One region of the Vibrio diabolicus genome, then DNA from elsewhere that is predicted to be linked to it. Evidence: predicted binding sites of a transcription regulator. Region 1 holds the regulator's gene; each other region holds the start of a gene.
The links. The regulator PurR, encoded in region 1, represses purine synthesis genes. The targets are predictions, from matches to a motif close to TNANGNAAACGTTTNCNTNA.
Positions count from the first base shown of each region.

Region 2: glyA (serine hydroxymethyltransferase) is a predicted target of PurR. The motif match lies at 1,404-1,423, and genes of this name have one in related genera.
Region 3: pckA (phosphoenolpyruvate carboxykinase (ATP)) is a predicted target of PurR. The motif match lies at 1,230-1,249, and genes of this name have one in related genera.
Region 4: FR741_RS19255 (formate--tetrahydrofolate ligase) is a predicted target of PurR. The motif match lies at 861-880, and genes of this name have one in related genera.

Region 1 covers NZ_CP042451.1:2,139,775-2,141,984, forward strand. The annotation lists gene torD (molecular chaperone TorD) at 1-177, shown strand, start outside; gene purR (HTH-type transcriptional repressor PurR) at 646-1,650, shown strand; cyclic di-GMP riboswitch class I at 1,936-2,025, shown strand; gene FR741_RS10190 (TfoX/Sxy family DNA transformation protein) at 2,142-2,210, shown strand, end outside.
Region 2 covers NZ_CP042451.1:2,464,630-2,466,839, forward strand. The annotation lists gene glyA (serine hydroxymethyltransferase) at 97-1,347, opposite strand; gene FR741_RS11765 (YitT family protein) at 1,695-2,210, shown strand, end outside.
Region 3 covers NZ_CP042451.1:3,122,304-3,124,513, forward strand. The annotation lists gene hslR (ribosome-associated heat shock protein Hsp15) at 1-178, shown strand, start outside; gene hslO (Hsp33 family molecular chaperone HslO) at 210-1,085, shown strand; gene pckA (phosphoenolpyruvate carboxykinase (ATP)) at 1,423-2,210, shown strand, end outside.
Region 4 covers NZ_CP042452.1:893,310-895,519, forward strand. The annotation lists gene FR741_RS19255 (formate--tetrahydrofolate ligase) at 1-794, opposite strand, end outside; gene FR741_RS19260 (inosine/guanosine kinase) at 1,031-2,210, opposite strand, start outside.

The DNA of each region.
Region 1 (2,210 bases):
CACATGGAAGAAGCCTTCGTTAAACAAAACGACTTTATCCAGCAACAGTTGATGTCTTGGTTACCTCAGTTTGCAGACAAATGTAAACAATTCGACGAATTTGGGTTCTACTCGAACGTCGCGAAACTATTAGTTGCATTTTGTAAACTAGACAGCGCTTACCTTCTTGGGGAATAATTGCCGCCTATTTTTTTAAGGAGCCCGCCTATCGGGCTTCCTGTATACCTGAAATAACTGAATGTAAGTAAGTTGGGTATATTATTCGTTTGCCTTAACTTAGCTCAAAGACGCTTGGTTATTTAGCAGTCAAAATGTGACTTCAAATACACAAATCTCTTGCTGAAAACATTGCTAGTCAGTCCACATAGGGCTAAAATGTGAGCGCAAACGATTAAATATGATTTATATGTAAACCGCTGAAATATAGCGGTTTTTGTGTTTTTTAACAGGTTGATGGCAATTTCTCATCAGATAGAAAAAAGATAAAATTCATCGACCGATGCTGCTACGTACCCTTTTGTCGTGCTTGGACCAACCGCTGCCGAAACACTTAGCGCCAACCTTAGATTGCTGGGTGTAAAACCATTAGAGCATCAGGTACATCCAACACGACATATTTCAGTAGCTCGATACAGGACACCATTTATGGCCACTATAAAAGACGTTGCTCGCTTAGCCGGCGTTTCCACTACGACAGTTTCGCACGTTATCAATAAAACGCGTTTCGTTGCAGAAGCAACGCAAGAAAAAGTAATGAAAGCCGTGGACGAGTTGAATTACGCGCCAAGTGCGGTTGCACGCAGCCTAAAGTGCAACTCAACTCGTACTATTGGCATGTTAGTAACGCAGTCAACCAACCTATTCTTCTCAGAAGTGATTGACGGGGTTGAGAGCTACTGTTACCGCCAAGGCTACACTCTGATTCTGTGTAATACGGGTGGGATTTACGAAAAACAACGCGATTACATCCGTATGCTGGCTGAAAAACGTGTTGATGGCATCCTAGTGATGTGTTCTGACTTAACCGAAGAGCTTAAAGAGATGCTTGACCGTCATGCCGACATTCCTAAAGTGGTCATGGATTGGGGTCCAGAAAGCTCACAAGCGGACAAGATCATGGATAACTCAGAAGAAGGTGGCTACATCGCAACCAAACATCTGATCGACAATGGCCATACTGATATTGCTTGTCTAAGCGGTCATTTTGAAAAACTTGCTTGCCAAGAGCGCATTGCAGGTTTCCGTCGCGCGATGAGCGAAGCAAACCTAGCTGTAAATGAAGATTGGATCCTTGAAGGTAACTTTGAATGTGATACGGCCGTCTTAGTCGCAGATAAAATTACAGCAATGGACAAACGTCCGACAGCGGTATTCTGTTTTAACGACACAATGGCTTTGGGCTTAATGAGCCGCCTACAACAAAACGGTATCAAAGTTCCTGATGATATTTCAGTGATCGGCTACGACAACATCGAGCTTGCGGAATACTTCTCTCCACCGTTAACCACTATCCACCAACCTAAACGTCGTGTGGGTAAAAATGCGTTCGAGATCCTACTTGAGCGAATCAAAGATAAAGAACACGAAAAGCGAATTTTCGAAATGCAACCTGAGCTTGTAATTCGAAACACCGTGAAGAAAATGAACTAAAATTCGCCAAATATAACGATGTCAAATAAGCGCTCTAAAAGGGCGCTTATTTTTTGTATCTAAATAACTTTTCCCTGACTTAGGTTTGTTAGACAAAAAATCTCGAATCTCTAAGTCTCTGTTTTATATGTAGGTAAATCACACTCGCTCACAACCTCGAGATCATCCCGCCTTATTCTCAAATATGCACAAATATGCGCTTGTCGACACTTTTTATTGAACCAAAATCACACTTTTACGGGTAAAACGTGATGTTAATTCAATATACGAAGTATGCTCATTCTGTCACGCACAGGGCAAACCATTCGAAAGGGTGGGACGCAAAGCCTCCGGCCTGAACCATAGTACTATATGGAAGGTAGCGGGGTTACCGATGGCAAGTGTGCAAGCGATGACTTTACCCTGTAATGACATTGCTTTTGCGCATGTTTGCTACTCTCTCGGACCTGACTTTTGGTGGCGTAATATTAATTACACCGAGATAACAAAACATGGATAAACCGATACTCAAAGACTCTATGAAGCTATTTGAGGCACTTGGTAATATCAAGTCGCGCTCA
Region 2 (2,210 bases), 320 kb from region 1:
CAAAATAGACGAGTCGAGTTCTAGGAGAACACACGGAGTTTGCGCGAGCAAATGAGTATGTTCGACACCGAAATCGACTCATTCTATGAAGAACAGTTAGGCGTAAACCGGTAGACGCTTACAAATTTCGAGCACTTTCTGTTTAGTCGCTTCGATAACTTCTTCGTTGCCGATGTTATCTAGAACGTCACACATCCAGTTTGCTAGCTCTTTTGCATCTTCTTCAGTGAAGCCACGGCGAGTGATCGCTGGCGTACCTACACGGATACCAGACGTTACGAATGGGCTGCGTGGGTCATTTGGTACCGAGTTTTTGTTCACTGTGATGTTTGCTGCACCTAGTGCCGCGTCTGCGTCTTTACCAGTGATGTCTTTGTCGATCAGGTCCACAAGGAACAAATGGTTTTCTGTGCCGTTAGATACGATTTTGTAGCCACGCTCTTGGAATTGACCAACCATTGCTTTTGCGTTTTTCACTACGCGAGCTTGGTAAGCTTTGAACTCTGGCTCCATCGCTTCTTTGAACGCTACTGCTTTACCAGCGATAACGTGCATTAGAGGGCCACCTTGACCACCAGGGAACACTGCTGAGTTCAATTTCTTGTACATATCTTCGCCAGCATTTGACAAGATAAGACCACCGCGAGGACCTGCTAGTGTTTTGTGCGTCGTTGTTGTTACCACGTGAGCGTGTGGAACAGGTGTTGGGTATTCGCCTGCTGCGATAAGACCCGCTACGTGCGCCATATCAACGAAAAGGTAAGCATCTACTTTGTCCGCGATTTCACGCATGCGCTTCCAATCAACGATTTGCGAGTAAGCAGAGAAACCACCGATGATCATCTTAGGCTTGTGCTCAAGCGCTAGCTGTTCCATCTCGTCGTAGTTGATTTGACCCGCTTCATCGATACCGTAAGGGATAACGTTGTAGTGCTTACCAGAGAAGTTTACTGGAGAACCGTGAGTCAGGTGACCACCGTGCGCTAGGCTCATGCCTAGAACTGTATCGCCTGGGTTAAGAAGCGCCATGTAAACCGCGCTGTTTGCTTGAGAACCTGAGTGAGGCTGTACGTTCGCGTATTCACAACCGAACAGTTTGCATGCACGGTCGATAGCAAGTTGTTCCGCTTTATCTACGTACTCACAACCGCCGTAGTAACGCTTGCCTGGGTAGCCTTCAGCGTATTTGTTCGTTAGCTGAGAACCTTGCGCTTCCATTACACGTGGGCTTGTGTAGTTTTCAGAAGCGATAAGTTCAATGTGTTCTTCCTGGCGAAGAGTTTCTTCCTGGATAGCTGCGAACAGTTCCGCATCGTAATCTGCGATGTTCATATCACGCTTAAGCATCTGTATCTCCTGACTCAGATTAGTACTGAAAGTTGCAAAAAAACTGTTGAATGACCCTACGCAAACGTTTTCGTCACCCTAATGGCGCGCATTCTACATAATTTGATCTGGGTCATAAAGAGAAATTTACAATTTTTCTCATGCAGTTTTTTCATGATGGCAAGCAATCTGTATCACGCCCGCATTGCAATTGCATAACGACGATCTACTGCCTGTCAATTTTGTGCTTTACACCCTGTAAAACAGCAATTACATAGGTTTACCGTAAATTTTACCCTCTAGCTACCGAAAAGATCATCTTTTTACTACTATGCACGCCTTATTTATCACTAATGACTGCAACATTGATGGAAAAACACTCATTAAAAGAAGACTGGATAGCGATTCTCACGGGTACCTTTTTGGTAGCTCAAGGCGTTTTCTTTCTCCAATCCGCAAACCTCCTAACAGGGGGGACGACAGGATTGGCTCTGCTTATTAGCCAATTTACACCTTTTACGTTTGGTGTGCTGTACTTTTTAGCAAACAGTCCCTTTTACTTGCTAGCATGGAAACGCTTCGGCCGTCATTTCGCCATTAATAGTGCCATTTCTGGCGCTTTGGTTTCTATCTTTGCCGATCATCTTTATTTGCTAATCTCGCTCGAATCGGTAAATGAAGTTTATTGTGCCGTCGCAGGTGGGCTTTTAATGGGACTCGGTATGCTGATCTTGTTCCGACATCGCTCCAGCTTAGGTGGCTTTAACGTGCTGTGTTTATTTATTCAGGACAAATTTGGCATTTCAGTTGGCAAAAGCCAAATGGCAATCGATGCGTGCATCCTGTTTGCGTCATTCTTCTTTGTCACTCCAGAAGTAATTGGT
Region 3 (2,210 bases), 980 kb from region 1:
TTCTGATCAACGCCGAGGCGCTCCCATCGCACAGACCTTGTATCGCGAAACTAATGAAAGTATAGCGAAACGTGAGGAACACGCGACTCAACGTAAGCTTAATGCCCACAACCCAAGTCCAGAACGCCGCCCAGATAAAAAGCAGCGCAGAGACATCATTAAGTTCAAACACCAATAAAAGCCGGAATTACCAACGAGGAAAGCACTCCATGGCAAATAATGTTTTAAACCGCTACCTATTCGAAGATCTTTCAGTACGTGGCGAGTTGGTACAATTGGATGAAGCGTACCAACGTGTTATCTCCAGCAAGGAATATCCGGCAGCAATAGAGAAACTGCTGGGTGAGCTACTCGTTTCAACCACTCTTTTAACTGCCACTCTTAAGTTCGAAGGCTCAATCACCATTCAGCTACAAGGCGACGGCCCTGTATCTCTTGCCGTTATCAACGGTGACCACAAGCAACGCGTTCGTGGCGTGGCTCGCTGGGAAGGCGATATTGCCGATGATGCAAGCCTCCACGATCTCATGGGCAAAGGTTACCTCGTTATCACTATCGAACCGAAAAACGGTGAGCGTTACCAAGGTGTCGTTGGATTAGAAGGTGATACTCTAGCCGACGTACTAGAAGGCTACTTTGCAAACTCAGAGCAGCTAAAAACGCGTCTATGGATCCGCACGGGCGAGCATGAAGGTAAAGCCCACGCAGCAGGTATGTTGATTCAAGTAATCCCTGATGGCACTGGTTCACCAGATGATTTCGAGCATCTAGAGCAACTGACTGACACGGTAAAAGATGAAGAGCTATTTGGTCTAGAAGCTAACGAACTACTATACCGCCTATATAACCAAGACAAAGTGCGCCTTTACGAACCGCAACCTGTCGAATTCCATTGTGGCTGTTCTCGTGATCGTAGTGGTGCCGCTATCATCACCGTTGAGAAAGCTGAAATTTATGACATTTTGGCTGAAGTAGGATCCGTTTCTTTACATTGTGATTACTGTGGCACGACCTATACGTTCGACGAAGCAGAAGTCACCGAGCTGTATGCACAAGCTTCTGCGGACAAGAAAACACTGCATTAATTTACATAGCTTATCAAGCACGTAATTTACCCTACAAAATGCCAGCTTAATGCTGGCATTTTTGTGATCAACCCCTCGTAATGCCTCGCTTCAAGCGTAATAAAACAACTGCTTAATTTTAAACAATTAATAATGATTTTGCCCTAGCGCAAAGGATTGCGTGCACGATAAACTATTCCCACCAATATGTGACGGGTTACCTAAAACCTTATTGAAATCATGGATAAATTTTGAGCTATCTCCCTGTTTTCTCCCCGCCCCGTTGCTAGCATGGTGAGCAGATTAAAATTAAAACATTCTTACAAAATCCCTACAAAAATCCTTATAAGGAGCACCTATGACCGTTATGGAACATACTAAGGCTGCAACACTTGATCTAACCAAGCACGGACTGCATAACGTTAAAGAGGTTATTCGCAACCCTAGCTACGAAATGTTGTTTGAGGAAGAAACGCGTGAAGACCTAACAGGTTATGAGCGTGGCGTGGTTACTGAACTAGGTGCGGTTGCCGTTGACACTGGCATCTTTACTGGTCGCTCACCAAAAGATAAATACATCGTCAAAGACGCTACGACAGAAGAGCATATGTGGTGGACGTCTGATCAAGTAAAAAATGACAACAAACCAATCACTCCAGAAGTGTGGGACGAGCTGAAAGAACTGGTCACAAACCAGCTTTCTAACAAACGCTTGTTTGTTGTTGACGGTTACTGTGGTGCAAACCCAGATACGCGTTTGAGCATTCGTGTTATCACGGAGGTCGCATGGCAAGCGCACTTCGTTAAAAACATGTTTATCCGCCCAACGGAAGAAGAATTGGCAACATTTGAACCAGACTTCGTGGTAATGAATGGCGCAAAATGCACTAACCCAAAATGGGAAGAGCAAGGTCTGAACTCAGAAAACTTCACCGTATTTAACCTAACCGAGCGCATGCAACTTATCGGTGGTACTTGGTACGGCGGTGAGATGAAGAAAGGCATGTTCGCAATGATGAACTACTTCCTTCCTCTAAAAGACATCGCATCAATGCACTGTAGCGCTAACATGGGCAAAGACGGCGACGTAGCGGTATTCTTTGGTCTCTCTGGTACGGGTAAAACCACACTATCGACTGATCCTAA
Region 4 (2,210 bases), on a different replicon from region 1:
AATGTCACTGCCATTGCTCCTGCAACTTGCAGATCCTCAGTGGTTACCGGGTTTCCGTTCAAATCGTACGCTACGACAATTTTCCCAATACGCTGACGTAAATCTTTCAAATCTTTAGCCAGTGCAATGATAGCCATTAACTCAGACGCGGCAGAAATATCGAACCCTTCGTCGCGTTCGTATCCATTGATGACTTTTCCTGGCTCATTTAGCCCAATTTTGACTTTACGTAGTGCACGATCATTATGGTCCATTACTCGTTTCCAAGTAATGCTTGCCGTATCGATTTTAAGTGCCTTTAATCCAGTACGTGCTTCAAAGGCATCATAGCCTTCGCGTTGTTCATGATACAAGCGAGCATCAAGCGCGGCTGAAGCTAGATTATGCGCCGCCGTCACCGCATGGATGTCACCAGTAAGGTGTAAGTTCAGTTCTTCCATTGGAGCAACTTGGGAATAACCACCGCCAGCAGCACCGCCTTTAATACCGAATACAGGTCCCATAGAAGGTTGTCTAATACATGCGATAACGGATTGTTCAAGCTTAGCTAAACCTTGCGCCAGTCCGACTGTTGTAACGGTTTTTCCTTCGCCAAGTGGGGTAGGAGTGATCGCAGTAACAAGCACAAGCTTACCGTTATCATTCTCTTTTAGCCGCTCCAAACATTTTGGATGGACTTTGGCTTTGTGCTTCCCGTGAGTGTCATATTCTTCGGGTAGTAACCCTACTTTTTCCGCAATAACATCAATAGAAGAAAGTGGTGTGTTTCGACAAATTTCAATATCTGACTGCATGGATAATCCCTAAAGTGACTCGCAGGTAGTGTTGAAAAACAATCTGAGTTGGAGCAAGTATTATTGTTAGGCAAACGTTTGCTCGGTGATAGTACGGTTTCGATTCGGTATGTAAAGAGTTTACTGCTCTATACTGTGCTACATACTAACAAAATCTACTATTTACTGCGCCAGATCAAAACAAAAAGGCCACCAAATGGTGACCTTGATGTATTTTTAGCTTTAAAGCTGTGATCTTAACGATCCCAGTAAGTTTCTTCTAAGCTATCTTCTCGTTCAGGAAGTGCTCGCGATAGGCGAGGAGAGTGTTGCGTCAACACTTCATAGCTTACTCGGTTTGCATATTTACAGATCTGAGAAAGTGATGAGTAAGTCAAACAGCGTACTTCGTGCTTTTCTGAGTTAGGCACTTCTTTTTGATGGAAAGAGTTTGCAGCCATATCATGCAGTAAAGCAGAAAGCGCCGCATCACCTGCGCCGTTGGTGTTCTTAATCTCTAGTGGACCACCTAGGTAAGGACCAATGTAAGAGTATACCTTCATTGGCTTCTCACAATCTCCTTTACGCATCGCACGACTAAATTCGTATTGGTTAAAGGCTTCAATTGAGCCTTCAAGAATGTCGTGTGTGGTTTCTCGTTTTACTTTTTCGTCAGTGTAACCTGCCATGTATAGGCCATTTGGCCCAGCAGTACATAGAACAAGATCGACCCACTCAAGTGCTTTATCAGCAGCCGCAAGCGGTTCTGTCTCGCCTGTTAATGCGGCGCCTTCTTCTTCATTCATTGCAACAACAGATATGTTCTCGCGAATGTACTCTTGCCACCATTGCGCGTTACCTTCGATAACGTACTTTGTGCCTAAAGTCAGTACAACAGGGACATCGTGCTTCTTGGCAAAGTCGATCGCTTTTTGTACCGCTTTCGGCATTGGATCCTCTTCTTTACCGCGCATTAGGTAAGAAGAAACAACCAGAGCTGATGCTTTCTCAAAGATCTCTTCAGGAATGCTTTCCGGAAGTAGTTGGTTCATGTGACCTTCATTGATAGCAAATGTGCGTTCGCCATCTTGAGAAATCAGGGTATAACAACGACCAATAGGACCATCTACCGTTTGTAGGTGGTTGAGGTTCATGCGTGAAGACGTGCGGCAAAGGTAACGGTAAGCAAAAGAACCAACTTGAATGTTCTTGGACATCACGCCGAGCAAAACGGATTTGCTATCCGCCAATACTGAGTAATTGTGGAGCGTGTTGCCAATCGTGTCACCTGGGTATTGGTGTGTGATCAGGCCTTGCTCAACCAGTTCTTCGTAAAGTGCATCTGCTTTGCTTTCTTCAAGAACGAGTGAATGTCCTTTACTTAGGTTGTATTTTTCTAAAAACGCATCATCTACACGCGCTTCGATATCTACGATG